Regions from separate parts of the Paenibacillus sp. Leaf72 genome, predicted to be linked through region 1. Evidence: riboswitches for the same ligand, from Rfam matches in the RefSeq annotation. Region 1 holds a riboswitch; the other holds the start of a gene.
What was found. Region 1 has a riboswitch for ZMP and ZTP ahead of rpiB (ribose 5-phosphate isomerase B). Riboswitches for the same ligand answer to the same signal wherever they lie in the genome.
Positions count from the first base shown of each region.

Region 2: linked by a shared signal. The riboswitch ahead of ASF12_RS35065 (GNAT family N-acetyltransferase) and the one ahead of rpiB (ribose 5-phosphate isomerase B) in region 1 are both predicted to bind ZMP and ZTP.

Region 1 is NZ_LMLV01000012.1:444,292-452,224, forward strand. It holds gene ASF12_RS16675 (L-threonylcarbamoyladenylate synthase) at 70-1,143, shown strand; gene ASF12_RS16680 (manganese efflux pump MntP) at 1,390-1,935, shown strand; gene ASF12_RS16685 (low molecular weight protein arginine phosphatase) at 2,061-2,639, shown strand; ZMP/ZTP riboswitch at 2,737-2,817, shown strand; gene rpiB (ribose 5-phosphate isomerase B) at 2,972-3,424, shown strand; gene ASF12_RS16695 (TIGR01440 family protein) at 3,500-4,123, shown strand; gene glyA (serine hydroxymethyltransferase) at 4,255-5,502, shown strand; gene ASF12_RS16705 (hypothetical protein) at 5,699-6,802, shown strand; gene upp (uracil phosphoribosyltransferase) at 6,925-7,554, shown strand; gene wecB (non-hydrolyzing UDP-N-acetylglucosamine 2-epimerase) at 7,594-7,933, shown strand, end outside.
Region 2 is NZ_LMLV01000009.1:57,242-65,174, reverse strand. It holds gene ASF12_RS13955 (MFS transporter) at 1-786, shown strand, start outside; gene ASF12_RS35065 (GNAT family N-acetyltransferase) at 951-2,072, opposite strand; ZMP/ZTP riboswitch at 2,118-2,199, opposite strand; gene ASF12_RS13945 (SDR family oxidoreductase) at 2,256-2,954, opposite strand; gene ASF12_RS34510 (hypothetical protein) at 2,969-3,106, opposite strand; gene ASF12_RS13935 (BlaI/MecI/CopY family transcriptional regulator) at 3,468-3,845, shown strand; gene ASF12_RS33705 (M56 family metallopeptidase) at 3,842-6,028, shown strand; gene ASF12_RS13925 (hypothetical protein) at 6,072-6,317, opposite strand; gene ASF12_RS13920 (MFS transporter) at 6,366-6,665, opposite strand; gene ASF12_RS13915 (aromatic ring-hydroxylating oxygenase subunit alpha) at 6,812-7,867, opposite strand.

The sequences.
Region 1 (7,933 bases):
TATGGTATACTTACGGGAGTATACAGACTAGAAGGATGACTATAACAGAGCAAGGATTGAAGGATAGAGATGACTACGACGAAGGTATGGCGCATGACGGATGAATATGCGGAGGCGTCTATCGCGGAAGCAGCAGAACTGCTTCGCGGTGGAGAGCTTGTAGCTTTCCCGACGGAGACGGTATACGGGCTTGGTGCCGATGCTCGCAGCTCGGAGGCGGTGGCGCAGATTTTTCAGGCCAAAGGCCGCCCCTCCGATAATCCGCTTATTGTTCACATCGCAACGATTTCGCAGCTTGATGAGCTGGTGCTGCCTTACTCGGCACTTGCGAAGCAATTGATGGAGCAGCTGTGGCCAGGACCGCTTACGCTTGTGCTTCCCGTTCAGCCGGGAGCGGTGTCGCCGCTTGTAACGGCTGGCTTATCCACTGTTGGCGTTCGGATGCCTTCCCATCCGGTGGCGCTGCGCCTCCTTGCAGCTGCGGGCTGTCCGGTTGCCGCGCCAAGCGCTAATCGTTCGGGCAGGCCAAGCCCTACGCTCGCCGAGCATGTGGCTGAAGACCTCAGCGGCCGGATCAGCGGCATTGTCGACGGCGGCGCTACAGGCATCGGCCTTGAATCGACCGTCATTGAACTGACGGGCGAACAGGCGCTTCGCATTTTGCGCCCAGGCGGCGTAACGGTGGAGCAGCTGTGCAAAGCGGCGCCGCAAGCGGAAATTGACGCACCTGCGGAAGCTGAGTCGGCCGTGGAGGAGCTATCTGCGCCACGTTCGCCAGGCATGAAATATACGCATTATGCACCGAAGGGCGAGCTAAGCGTCGTACAAGGAAGCTCAGCCGCCAAGCGTGTTGCTTATATGCAGGAGCAGGTGTCGCAAGCCGTGAACGCCGGACTGAAAGCAGGCGTTCTTGTATTCGATGAGCAGGCCGCTGTTATGGAGGACGGCTCCGCTCTCGTGCTGACCTACGGGAGCGGGCAGCAGCTGGAGCAGGCTGCGCACCGCCTGTATGCAGCATTGCGGCAGTTTGATGCTGCTGGCGTTCAGCGAATTTGGGCAGAAGGCTGCGAGCCAGATGGTATCGGAGCCGCACTTATGAATCGGCTGCTCAAGGCAGCCGGTCATCGCACCCATCAGGTATAAGACAAGACCAGCTTAAGCCGGCGAACTATTTTTTCACTAGTAAAATTAAGCTCGTGCCGGTTATACCGGTCGTGCCTGTCATGCGATTTTTTGACTCAAGTTTTGCGGTTTGCCTGGCGCTTTACAAGGGTAAGAATATCTCCAAGACCGATTAAACAAGCTATAGTATGTTTGTCCCCATTGCCGCATATGTTGGGTTAAGAGTGTTTGCGGACGTGGGGGGAGATCATTTTGTGGAGTAGCCATATGCTTGGAGGGCAATTTATTACACTGCTGCTTATGGCGGTTGCACTTGGCATGGATGCTTTTTCGCTAGGAATTGGAATTGGGCTGCGCGGTATTCGCTGGCTCCATATAATAAGATTAAGTGTTATTATCGGTATTTTTCATATTATTATGCCGCTCGGGGGCATGTACGCTGGGAGCTTCGTCAGCGGCTTGCTTGGTCATGTAGCGACTGCGTCTGCTGGCGTACTGCTGGTGCTGCTCGGCGGGCATATGATTTATAGCTCCTTGCGGGGAGAAGATGTGCAAGCCTTTGATTACCGCACCATTTGGGGAACGCTGCTGTTCGCGCTGGGCGTCAGCGCTGATTCTTTTTCCGTTGGCGTTACGCTCGGCATGTTCGCAGCTGATTTGATGCTGACGGTGCTGCTGTTCGGTTTTTTTGGCAGCTTAATGTCGATTATGGGATTGCTGCTTGGAAGAAGAGTCAGCCATAGGCTAGGCGGCTATGGCGAAGCATGCGGCGGCGCGGTGCTGCTGGTGTTCGGTATAATGTTTATTTTCTGAAAATATAAGAATTTATAAGTTTACATGTATAAATAGGCTTATATTTCATCGCGAAACGGAAGCTTTGCCATCAAAGGATGGCATCAGCCGTTTACGCTTGATACACATAGAAAGGGGCATGCGGCGTGAAGCACATTTTGTTCATTTGTACGGGAAATACTTGTCGTTCTCCGATGGCGGAGGCGATGTTGAAAAATATGGCGGGCCAGCAGGGTGTAGCAGTAGAAGTGCGTTCGGCAGGCATCTCGACCATTGACGGTTTGGCCGTTTCCGGCCATGCGACAGAGGTGCTGCGCGGTTATGGCATTGAACATCAGAGCTCTTCGTGCGCGCTGACAGCAGAAGCGGTAAAATGGGCTGACCTCGTACTGACGATGACCGCCAGCCACAAAAGAGGACTGCTCCAATGGTTCCCAGAAGCCGTTGATAAAGCGCACACGCTCAAAGAGTATGTCAATCAAGATACGGGCGTACTGGCAGACATTAAGGAACTGGAGCGGCTGTATACGGAGCTGCACATGAAGCAGACGCTGGGACAGCAGCTGACGGATGGCGAACGCAATCGTCTGCTGGAGTTGGAGCGCCGTATACCAAGCTTTGATATTATAGACCCGTTTGGCGGAACACTCGGTAATTACAAAAGCTGCGCCGAGGAAATTCGTAGCTGCTTGCAGCAGCTGCTCTTGCGGTTAAAGCAGGAATAAGCGAATGGTTGTGGCAGCGCAAATGTAAAAGCGCGAATTTAGGCGCGGAACCGATTGATTTTTCACAAAAATTCGGCTATGATGAGTACAGATATACGGTTTCCGATGTGACTGGCGACGGAAGTGGGTAACCACGGTGGAGCATCGGAACATACGGCCGGTCGCCTGGGCAAAGAGCAGCATGCTGAAGAGCATGTCATGCTCTTTTTTCGTCTTTTAGGACAAATTTAGGTATAATAAAAGCGCCGAATTGCGGAAGCGGAGTTCATGTGCCGAGCGCCGCAAGTATCATTGCAAGTGCAGCATCGTCATACTGTGGAGGAGGTTTATACGTGAAAATTGCCATTGGCGCCGATCATGCCGGCTATCGGCTGAAGGACGAAATTGTACCATTTCTGCTATCGCTTGGTCACGAAATTGAAGATTTCGGTTGCGACTGCAATCAATCGGTCGATTACCCGGATTATGCACTGCCTGTAGCAGAAAAGGTGGCAAACGGGGAAGTGGATCGCGGTATTCTCATTTGTGGAACAGGCATTGGCATGTCGATTGCCGCTAATAAGGTTAAAGGCATCCGCTGCGCGCTGGTGCACGATTTATTTTCCGCCAAAGCGACGCGCGAGCATAATGATACGAATGTGATTGCACTGGGCGAGCGGGTCATTGGACCGGGGGTTGCACAGGAAATTCTTCGTATTTGGCTGGACACGCCATTCTCCGGCGGCGAGCGTCATGCGGGACGCATTCATAAAGTAGGCCAAATCGAGCAAAAATATAACGCTTAAGCTAAATCAACAAGTAAGAAGGCTTTGTTCCATGCTTGCATGGATACGGTTAGTTAGACAAGGAGGCCGCCTGCTATGGAAGCAAACGAGGAAACGATAGCGATAACAAGCGCAGTAGAGACGGTCGTTCGCGAGCTTGCGGCAGCGGGCAGCCTGCGGGCTGGACAGCTTCTCGTCATCGGCACGAGTACGAGCGAGGTGCTGGGCCATCGCATCGGGACGTCAGGCACGCTGGAAGCTGCTGCGGAAATTTTCGCTGGAGTGGAGGCTGTGCGCCGCGATATTGGTTTTTATCCGGTGTATCAATGCTGCGAGCATTTGAACCGCGCGCTCGTTATCGAGCGTGCAGCGGCTGAACGTTACGGACTAGAGCAGGTTGCGGCGATTCCCGTTCCGAAGGCGGGCGGCTCTATGGCGGCTTATGCGTATCGGCATATCAGCGATGCCTGTCTCGTTGAGACGGTAGCCGCGCATGCTGGAATAGATATCGGCGATACTTTCATCGGTATGCATTTGCGCAGAGTGGCGGTTCCGGTGCGGCCTTCGATTCGCAGCATTGGCGAGGCGCATGTCACGATGGCGGTTACGCGGCCAAAGCTTATTGGCGGTGTACGAGCGGTGTATGAGCTGGACGGTGTGGCAGACAGCCGTGATGCTGTTGTCTTGTCTCCGGAGCAATCAGCTGGGACATGCGATTAATCGCAAGCATTCTATAAAGATTTTATTATTGGCGGATGGAGCATGTAACCCGTAGAACAAATATCTGACGAGTCTATCATGCTTAATCCTTATCTATATAACAAGCACACACAACTAAGGAGGCATTTATAATGGAAAATCTACGTAAACAAGATCCGGAAGTTTTGAAAGCAATGGGACTGGAATTGCAGCGTCAACGCGATAACATCGAGCTAATCGCATCGGAAAATATCGTAAGCGAAGCTGTGCTTGAAGCATTGGGTTCTGCTTTGACGAACAAATATGCAGAAGGCTACCCAGGCAAACGTTTCTACGGCGGCTGTGAGCATGTCGACATCGTGGAAGATATCGCACGCGATCGTGCAAAAGAACTGTTTGGCGCAGACCATGCCAACGTACAACCGCATTCCGGCGCACAAGCGAACATGGCTGTTTATTTGGCGGCGCTTAAGCCTGGCGACACGGTACTGGGCATGAATTTGGCTCATGGCGGCCACTTGACGCACGGCAGCCCGGTTAATGCATCCGGCTTGCTTTACAACTTCGTAGCCTACGGTGTAAATGAAGATTCCTTCACGATTGATTATGAAGAAGTTCGCAAAGCGGCCTTCAAGCACCGCCCTCGCATGATCGTAGCTGGTGCATCTGCGTACCCGCGCATTATTGATTTCGAAAAAATGGCTAAAATCGCCAACGATGTAGGCGCACTATTTTTCGTAGATATGGCTCATATTGCAGGTCTTGTAGCTGCTGGTCTTCACCCGAGCCCAGTGCCTCATGCGCATTTCGTTACAACGACAACGCACAAAACGCTTCGCGGTCCTCGCGGCGGCTTGATCCTGTGCCGTAAAGAGTGGGCAGCTGCGATCGACAAAGCGGTATTCCCAGGTACACAAGGCGGTCCTTTGATGCACGTTATTGCTGCTAAAGCAGTGGCACTGGGCGAAGCTTTGCAGCCATCGTTCAAGACGTATGCGCAAAATGTTGTGAAAAATGCGGCGGTTCTTTCCGATACACTCGTTGCAGCAGGCATTAACATCGTATCCGGCGGCACAGACAACCACCTGATGCTGATCGACACGCGTTCCCTGAACATCACAGGCAAAGAGGCGGAGCACGTACTGGATTCAATCGGTATTACAGCTAACAAAAACGCGATTCCTTTCGATCCAACTAGCCCGTTCATTACTAGCGGTATCCGTCTTGGAACACCTGCAGCGACATCGCGCGGCATGGATGAGAAAGCGATGAAAGTGATCGGCGAAGTGATCGCTGTAACGCTGAAAAATCCAAAGGATGAGGCGACGCTTGAAAAATCCCGTCAAATCGTTCGCGATCTGACTGCGCAATATCCGCTTTATCCAGAATTGAAATACTAATTTTAAGTTTTTGAAAAAAGCCGCATGGGGCCTCGGCCTCTATGCGGTATTTTTGCGTGTAAACAAGCGTTTGAGGGCTGTCGTCACGTTATTAAAAGGAATTTTTATTCATTTATGGTAGATATAATATGCAGAAAATCCATTCGGCATGCTACAATAGTACAGACTATGCTAATTGGAGGGTGATGGTACAACCATGAGCAATACGATTCTTGTCGTTCTGATTTTTGTTGTATTCCTGGTAATCATAAGCATAACTCAATCCAATCGTTCGCGAAAAAGAAATGATACTGGCCATTCGCCGGGCAAGCGAAGCTTGTCGTTAGCTTCATGGCCGTCTGAGGAGCCGCCGCTTGCATTAGGCGTGCCTTACGAGCATCCTGCCCGTCCAGCTGCTGAACGTCTTGAGGCCGCCCTTACGAGTGACTTTGAAAGCCGGATTAAGGATCGCGTGCTCAAGCAGCTGCCGAGTCTGTCCGATAAGGAATGGAAATGGACCTTCTTCGAGCTGAAGCGCTTCTTCCTAATGTGCGGCCTGCTGCGCGGCGTGCCGATGTATAGCAGCAGGGCAGATGTCATTTGGCATGAAATGCTCATGTTTACACGGGAGTACGAGCAGTTTTGCACCGCCTTCTGCGGCGGGCTGATTCATCATGCTCCGCATGCCGAAAATGAGCGCCCGAATGTCGATGGCCGGGCCTGGTTTGACTGGGTATACGGCGAGCTTTTTCAGCAAACGCCGGCAAGCGGACGGGTGTGGGGCGCATTTTTTAAGACGCCGCTTCCTCGCAATTGGACGGATGAGTTTGCTGAGCAATCCGAGCAGGCACTGACGGAAAAATGGTTTAATGCCAAAGCCGCGGGAGCCTATCCCGATATGCAGAAGACGATCGATTATTTGCTGTGGCGCTTGAAATCGCAGCTTCATAATAGCGATGATGAGCAAGTTAAGCCTTATCCGGTAGGCGCCTCTTCCTCCTGGAAGGGCGGCTATGATCCTGTAATCGGAGCGACGGGCATGCTGTCCGGCATGCTCATTTTCCACTCCATCTCCGCTTCATCTCCTAATGATTTTGCCGAGCAGATGAATGCAGCGCAGACAAAGGCCCAGAGAGAAGCGAATGGCAGCGGGTCCTCGACATACGGCTGTGACGGCTTGGGCTCCACACATGACCGTCATGATTCTGACGGGGGTCATGATAGCGGTGGCCATGATAGTGGCAGCGATTCATCCAGCTCCTGCGGAGGCTCCAGTGGAGGAGACGGCGGTGGAGGCTGTGGCGGTGGCTGCAGCAGCTAAAAACGGACGATTTTTCAAAGAGAAAAATCACAGGATGCAACAGGCCTTTTACAATGCTATAATATACGGGATTGTGTCTACTGATACAGAAATAAGTTATCACACAGGAGGAATAACGCTCCATGAGCAAATTGGTCATCTGCGACCATCCGTTAATCCAGCATAAGCTGACCTTTATTCGGAATAAAGATACGAATACGAAAGATTTTCGGGAACTGGTTGATGAAGTAGCAACATTAATGGCATATGAGATTACAAGGGACATCCCGCTTGAAACGATTACCGTACAGACGCCGGTTGCTGAGACGCCATCGAAGGTCGTATCGGGACGCATGCTGGGGCTTGTTCCCATTTTGCGCGCCGGCCTTGGCATGGTAGAAGGCATTTTGAAGCTGATTCCTGCTGCGAAGGTTGGCCATATCGGCTTGTTCCGCGATCATGAAACGCTCCAGCCAACGGAATATTATATCAACTTGCCGACGGATGCTCCGAATCGTCTGCTCGTTGTTGTAGACCCGATGCTGGCAACTGGCGGCTCCGCAATCGCGGCTATTACTGCGCTCAAAAAACGCGACTGCGAGCATATTAAGCTGATGTGTCTAATTGCCGCGCCTGAAGGCGTGAAGGCAGTACAGGAAGCGCACCCGGACATCGATATTTATATTGCTGCGCTTGATGAGTGTCTGAACGAGAAGGGCTATATTGTTCCAGGTCTTGGCGACGCGGGCGACCGCATGTTCGGCACCAATTAGCGCCTGCCTGGCGCAAGCAGATTATAGGAGTGAATTGTTTTGTCCAAATTAAAAGTAATGACTATTTTCGGTACGCGCCCGGAGGCAGTTAAGATGGCGCCGCTTGTTCTCGAACTGAACAAGCACTCGGACGATATTGAATCCATCGTCTGCGTAACTGCGCAGCACCGTCATATGCTCGATCAGGTGCTAGATTTTTTTGAAATCCAGCCAAATTATGATTTGAATGTGATGAAGGATCGCCAGACGCTAACGGAAACGACTGTGCGCGTTTTGGAGGGCCTTGATCCGATTTTGACGGAAGCGAAGCCGGATATCGTGCTTGTCCATGGCGACACGCAGACGACGTTCCTTGCCAGCTACGCCGCTTTCCTGAAGC
Region 2 (7,933 bases), on a different contig from region 1:
GGCAATGTAATGAGCGGTCTGCTGCTAGGCATTATGTTTGCTCGGCCATTAGCCAGCCTCATAACGGAATATTGGGGATGGCGGGCGGTATTTATTTTATCTGCTATCGTGATCATATTGCTCGCAATTGTTCTATCCCGTGCGCTTCCACAGCGGAAACCAACACCGTCCCTCCAATATGGGGCATTGATCCGTTCTTTAGGCTCGCTTTTGAAAGCAACGCCTATTTTGCGCCGCCGCGCCTTTTATCAAGCTTGTTTATTTGGCTCCTTTAGTTTGTTTTGGACCGTCATTCCACTGCGTTTAACCGAATATTTTCATTTGACGCAGCAAGGCATCGCTTTATTCGCTCTCGCTGGTGTAGCAGGAGCCGTAGCGGCGCCTATTGCCGGCAGATTGGCTGATCGTGGTTTGACTAAATTGCTGAGCGGCATCGCGATTGCCGTTTCTGCCCTTGCTTTTTTGACAGCCTATCTCGTCCGAGGGGATTCTTTCGCCGCTTTGACGTTACTGCTGGTTGCTGCTATCGTTTTGGATATGGGGGTGTCAGGAAATCTTGTGTTGGGCCAGCGCGTTATCTATTCGCTAGGCAGTGAGATGCGCGGACGCCTTAATGGCCTATTCATGGCTATTTTCTTCATCGGCGGAGCCGTGGGGTCTTTTTTGGGAGGATGGGCCTATGCTTATGGGGGATGGGCTTTAGCTTCCCTGATCGGTATCGCTCTGCCGGTACTTGCCTTTCTATATTACTTAACCGAGGCAAAGCAGCCATCAGGGAATGCATAAAACCTTCGTGCTTGGTAAAAAGAAATTTCTTACAGCGGAATTAAAAAATAAGGGGAAGCGCTGCTTGAACCAGTCTTGTATTGGCAAGTCCAGCGCTTCCTTTTTGTGAACCTATAACAACTCACCCTCCGGTGGATGCTATAGCAGTTCCCCTTCATAGGCGGTTACAGCTTTTTCTCATATAAATTTGCGCTCCAGCCCTCTGCATCGTATCTGCCGCATAAGCTCAAGCCTTGGCTAACATAAAAAGCGTTAAGCGACGGATTTTCCGCCATGCAATCAAGGCGCATCCAGGTTTTTCCACGCCCGCGAATATATGCTTCCGACCACGCAAGCACTTGACCGCCAAGACCTTGCCCTTTGAAACTGCGAGATACAGCCAGCCGATGCACATAACCGGCATCCGTATGAAAATGCTCTCCCCAGATCGGCTCGTAGCCCCACTCGACCGAAAAACAGCCCGCAAGCTCGCCCCGCAAGTAAGCGACGAACACTTCTTTTTCCCTAATGAATTTCTCTAAATATTCCATTGTAAAAGAATCCTCGCTCCACTGGCGCAAGCCTTTCGCCTCATATATCCAGCGGGCTGCTTCCTTGTATAAACGAAGCATCGCTTCCAGATCATCAGATGCGGCGCGTTTAATTTCAAGCTCGGCTTTCGATGCAGACACTGCCAAGTGGAGGCTGTTTTGTACTTTCTCTTCATGCCAATCATATTCAATAGTAGCTGCTGTTTGCTCAGCCCGCTCCTGACCGTGCAGCCTTGCCACGACATAAAGTGCAGCATCCATGCCAGCCGTCACTCCTGCGGACATGACGATTTTTCCGTTATCCACATAGCGCACGTTCTCAACAATCGTCACACTGGAAGGCGCAAGCTCACGCAGCAGATCAAGTGCCCGGCGATTCGTTGTAATCTGGAGTCCATCCAGCAAATTCGCTTTGGCCAGCAGCAGCGCACCTGTACATACAGATAAAATAAGTTCAGCATGCTGTGCCGTTTGGCGAATCCAGCTCGTAAGCTTCTCATTATGAATCTCCGTACGCGATCCCATGCCACCAGGAACGATTAATATATCAGGCATAGGACAATCGTCGAAGCTATGCGCTGGTGTAATCGCAATTCCGCTAAGCGTATGCAAAGCTTCCTTCGTCTCTCCAACCGTGTATACGTTAAAATCCCTATCCTTGCCGCTCGAGATGGCGAATATATCAAACGGACCAGCAAAATCAAGTGTATCCACTCTCTCATAAACTAACACCGCTACATTTCTCGTCTGCTTCAATTCGACCTCTCCTTAAAATAGAAAAGTATTTGGTCAGATGACCAAATACTTTGCCCAGGCGAACGGCTGCTATGACATATGCGCTCCCCCGCAGTGCTCTGCGTTTTCGCCAGTTACGCATACCAAATAATTAATGCTAGTATAGCGGAAAGCCGTTATTTGTCAACAACTAATTCCGACTTTTTAAATCGGCATTGCATTACCTTCATGATCAACGAACATAAAGCGGCTGTCCGGCGTGCGGCGCTGCTCCAATAGCCCAATAATGCCGCGAGCGCTGTGGCTCGCATCCAGCGGCGCTTCTCCACCGCCCATATCCGTCCGCATCCAGCCAGGATGAATACTGAGCACCTGAATGCCCCGCTTTTGCAAATATACATGAAGCTGCTGCGTGAACATATTGAGCGCTGTTTTGGATATCGCATAAGGATAATCGCCTGGATAAGCATGCGTGATGCTGCCCGCTTCAGAAGAAATATTAAAAATGGCAGCGTCCTTCTCCGTTAATAAAGGCAGCAAATGCTTCACGACACGCATAGGCCCATATACATTAATATCCATCGTCAGCGCAACTTCCTTAAAATCCAGCTGTTCGATGTGTGTATTTCGAGAATTGAGAATCGCTGCATTATTAATGATTGCTCCAAGGCTCACGTTCTGCTCCTTCAATTGTGAAGCGAGCGCTGCAATGCCTTCCTCATTCGTGACATCCAGCTCCACAATCGACAGCCGCTCACCATACTTCTCAGTAAGTGCCGATAGCTTTTCATTAGTCTCATTAGGTGATCGAACTCCCGCCACAACCGCATGTCCGCGCTCCAGCGCCTCACTCGTCAACTCGTAGCCAAGTCCTCGCCCTGCACCTGTAATTAAAATGTTCATGCTCCCAGCTCCCTCTATTTAATTTCTTTCCCGAAGGAAGCTTCCGCTTCCTTAAGCGACTGCTCCAATCTGCTACGCAGCTGCACCATCCACTCCGACTCATTGTCCCACGTTTCCGCTATCGCCCTCCTTACACGAGCGTAGCTGTACACGCTGTTTAAAGCCTTGGCAGCCAGGCAACATCTCCTCATCGGAATCATAATGTATGAGACCAAAATGCTTATCAGAAACCGACCACGTCTGAAAATAGCTCCTTAGCTGCTGCACTTCAAAAAGCATTGCTGCTTTAACCAGCTCAGTCTCTTGCTTTAATGCAATCGCTTCCAGAACAATGAAGCCATTGTCCTTCAAATAGGCGCTAAATGCAAGCTCCGCTCACATATTTCCCTTATTTTTCTGACGAAAGAAAATATACGGGGATCACGATTTAAGCTTGACACGTTTCGTTTACACTTGTAAACTTTAAATATCGTTTACAAGTGTAAACGAATAAAATCAAGAAGGGTGAATACGATGCACGAGTCCCCACACATTACCGAGGCCGAAAGCGAAGTGATGAAGCTACTCTGGCAAAAGGAGCCTTTGTCCGCCAGTGAGATTATTTTCAAACTAACCCAACAAATGCATTGGTCGGATCAGACGATTAAGACCTTCCTGAATAGGCTTCACAAGAAAAAAGCGATTCGATTCGAAAAGTCCGGCCGGAACTACCTCTACTATCCGCTGGTTTCGCATGATGAATACTTAAAGGCCGAGAATCGTTCATTTCTGAATAGAGTTTATAAAGGAGCAGTAGGGATAATGTGCGCGAAATTTCTCGAAGAAGAGACACTATCGGATAAAGATATTGAGGAACTTCAACAAATTTTGGAGAACAAGAAGAAGCTATGAAGTATCTGGAAACGGTCTTTTCTCTTCTGTTCACTGCGTCAGCCGCATCGACGGTAATTCTATTAATATTACTCTTGATTCGGAAGCTGTTCCAAAAGCACCTTAAACCTAGAGTTATCCATATATTGTGGTTTCTTGTGTTAATTAAGCTGCTGGTTCCCATTGCTCCACAGAGTCAGTTAAGCTTGTTTAATGTGCTGCCGCAAACGTTCCCGCTGGAATGGAATTCAGATCAGAAGAGTAAGCAGCTCACTCCCTTTACTAAGATCGGTTCCAACTTGGAAATTCAATCCAATTATATGGATATAAAAAAGCAGCCTCCCGAGTTCATCACGAACCAAGCAGACGAAACAGGAACTTCAGTCGCCACACGTTCTTCTCAAGACCATATTCCAGAAAGCACAGATGGAATGACCTGGCTATCGATTGGCTCGCTGGTATGGCTTATAGGGCTTCTATGCTTGGGTGGATATTATCTGTTTAGCGCGCTGATTTTCAGAAAAACAGTCGGAAACTCAGTGAAAATTGAGGATGCTGAAGTACTCATGGCTCTTGAGGCATGCAAACAGAAGCTGAACATTAAAAAAAGAGTATACGTCTATGAAACTAGCCATCTTCGCAGCCCTTGTCTTTATGGTTTATGGAAGCCGCGGATTTATTTGCCCGAGGATATCAGCACGATCGCCGATTCAAACCAGCTAACGCATATCCTGATGCATGAACTCATTCACTACAAACGCAAGGACTTATGGTTCAACTCCCTGTGGGCTCTTTCCGTAGGGATGCATTGGTACAACCCTTTGGTGTGGCTTTCCGTAAGAAAGATGAAAGCCGATCAGGAGGTGGCCTGCGACGCTCGTGTTCTTGAAGCGCTGGGCGAGCGTGAAGCTTTGTCCTATGGCAGAACCTTACTTATGCTGTCGCGTTTATTTGCCCATCCCCCCTCTTCTCAGGTCAACCTATCGTATTTTGGGGACAACAAAAATGAAGCAAAACGGAGAATGATAATGATTACCAAGTTTAAAAAAGGTTCGTACAAGCTCTCGGCCGCCGCTATTCTCTTGGTTATTGCCTTGAGCGCCATCTTGCTCACCAATGCGTCGGATTCAGAGAATGGTACCGAGCTCGATATGGTTGCCCAAGCAGCAAACCCTAGTTTGGATCTATATCCTATATACAACGATTCATTCAGATGGTTTCATAGTCTCGATCGGGCACTCGATTTTCCGAAATATAACTTTAAAATACCGGATTATCTTCCTGAAGGTTATCAGTTCGAGAATGTATTATATTATAAAAATTTCACCAGCGCCAACGATGACGATCTTATTGATGTAGCATCCATTACTTTTGTATCTAACTTTGGCAAAAAAAACAAACAAATTATAGAAGTCAAAGCTTCTATGGGAAATGGCAATTTGTTGGAGCACAATCAATTACGGGGGGCGGCTCACTATCCCCAAAGTGCAAACGAGACTCCTCAGTACCGACAGGAAACTATGACGATCGGCGATGTCAAAGGCACTTTATTCACGGATAAGAGACGCGACAAACAAAGGCCAGAAACGGGCACAAGCTTCTACTGGCAGGATGACAATATATGGTACGCAATCGATTATTATAGCGAGTATTTTTCGCAAGAAGAGCTCGCAAAAATGGTGAAATCCTTTGTTTTACCGCAGAAAGTTCAGCATGTCCGCTACGACGGAGCTGGAAATTCGTTTCCCCTTTATGATGGAAAGGATTTGCTTGCGGCGGAAAACATTCTTGACTTTACGGTGAAAATTCCTTTGGAATTGCCGGGGCTTAAGCTGAGCGGTTCAATATTACTTAGGGCCGGCGATCAGAATACTGAGTATGCGTTTAAACAAGCGACCGACGCTCTATGGACGACCTATCGAGCATCGTACGATTCCTCAACCTATAATATAGAGGATACTTTCTCGCTTTATCAGAGCAAGGAGCCGCTTTTCGACACATCTAAGCTCACGCTCACTCGGAAACTGGAGATTAATGGCGTCGAAATTTCGGCTTATAATGACCAGAACCAAATCTACGTATCACCCACCATGCCTTATTACTTGTGGAAGCAGGACAATATTTATTATACTGCCGTTTTCTCTGGTATGGACAAGTACCAAGAAGACAACCTGAAAGCTATGATTTCGGCTCCCAAGAAATAGACCCGAGGGCGAGAGGAGATGCTTCTGGATATCTGCTTTATTTTCAGGAAAGAATCGCTTCTCCTTCTAGCTTTACCGGCCTGTCTGGGCGGGGCTCCAACTGCTTGCGCCTTGCCGTAAAACCGGCCAACGCAATAAAGCATAAGCTGAACATAAGCAAATACAGCTTATTGACACCCCAATGTGAAATGACCACGCCGCCCAAGGCACTGCCGATAATTCCTCCAATGCCGGAAGTGAGCGCCACAAACAAGGTCTGATACGTCGCTTTCGCGTAGCTGTTAATCACCTCAACCGAGGCGCTTGCCATGAACGCAAAGGCTATGCCATCAAACAGCTACACAGCAAGCACCAACCCCACTTGAGTGGAGAAAGCCATAACGAGACATTTCACGCTATAGCATAAGGCTGCCAGCATCATCATCGGAATTAAGCCAAAGCGTCTATGCAGCTTAACCGCAAACCAGAACATCGGCACTTCAATAATGGCGGCAATGCTGTAAGCTGTTCCTATCCAGCCTTTATTAAAGCCTGCTTCCTTGAAGTAAATCGGGAGAAAGTTAAAATTAATTGCAATCGAAGAGGCGATGAGAAAGCTAAACAGCACGAAGGTTAAAAAGCTTTGATGCCGTAAGATTTGCGCAGTATGTCTTCAACGACACTTTAGCTCTCGTCACAGCCTTATTAAATCGCAAATGAACTCGCCATAAAACAGGAAAAGAGCCGGCCCCGGAGGCCAGCTCTTATATCCCGCGCAATATTAGATTCGTTCATACAAATGAATTAGGACGTGTAGTTTTTGCCTAAACCCAGCTCTGTCAACAGCTGGCGATAAGCGATAGAGGTACGGTCAGCCGGAATATGGGCCTCAGCTTGAAGATCAAGCGGCAAATCCTCCGGCGTCTGCGCTTCGACCATTTCAGCATCCTCTTGGAACACCTTTAAGTTAAAATCTATCGTATCTTGAATCGGAGCGTTCTTATCGAAATTACGCGATATTGGGCAGAAAAGTCTTGTATATCGGGCCGATACTGGAGATGCGCAGTTTAAAATATTCAATCTCCCCTCATCAGGAAAATAAACGGTGAGCGATGCAGCGAATGGCGGAAACACGCGGAATTCGCGCAGCCACATAAAGTCATCAGGAGCCGGATTCTCCTGTCCCTTGCCATAGTTGCTGACCGTGCTCCAATATTCCGCAAGCAGCTCCTGTCCTTCCCGCTTCACCTTATATTGCGGCACCTCGGTGTTGTTGCGGTCGCCGAACGTTTCCGTATGCACATATGCAAAATGCGATACGTCCAAGAAACCTTCCATTTGGCGGCCAGCAGAGCCGGCAATATCAAAGCTCGGCGGCAAAACGTTCAAGTAATCGGGATCTTCCCAGCCGGGGAACGGCGGAATATTTTCCTCCAAGGACATCAGTGACGTCCAGATCAAGCCGTAACGTTCTACGGCCGGATACGTGATGAGCTTTAGTTTAGGCGAGATGCGCGAATCGGGATGCGCAGGCACCGCCGTGCATTTGCCTTCGCAATTGTAGCGGAAACCGTGATACGGGCATACGATTTCGCCATTTTCAATCCAGCCCTTGCTGAGCGGGGCTCCGCGGTGAAAGCAAAGGTCACGGGCGACGACGACCCGGTCGCTGCTGCGGTAGCAGACAAGCTTCATATCCAGCAGGGTTACCGCCACCGGCTTATCTGCAATCTCGCTTGCAATCGCGATCGGATACCAATATTGCGCCAATACATGCCAATCCTCAGCAGAAAAGGTACAGTTCCGCGGCAGCTCGCTCTCTTCTCTTTTTTTAGCTGCCGTCCTTGTGTTTTGCTCCATAATCGTCATATTGTCCACCTCTTTATCGTAGTTAACCGCTTTGACTTAAGCGTATATGGGCTATGT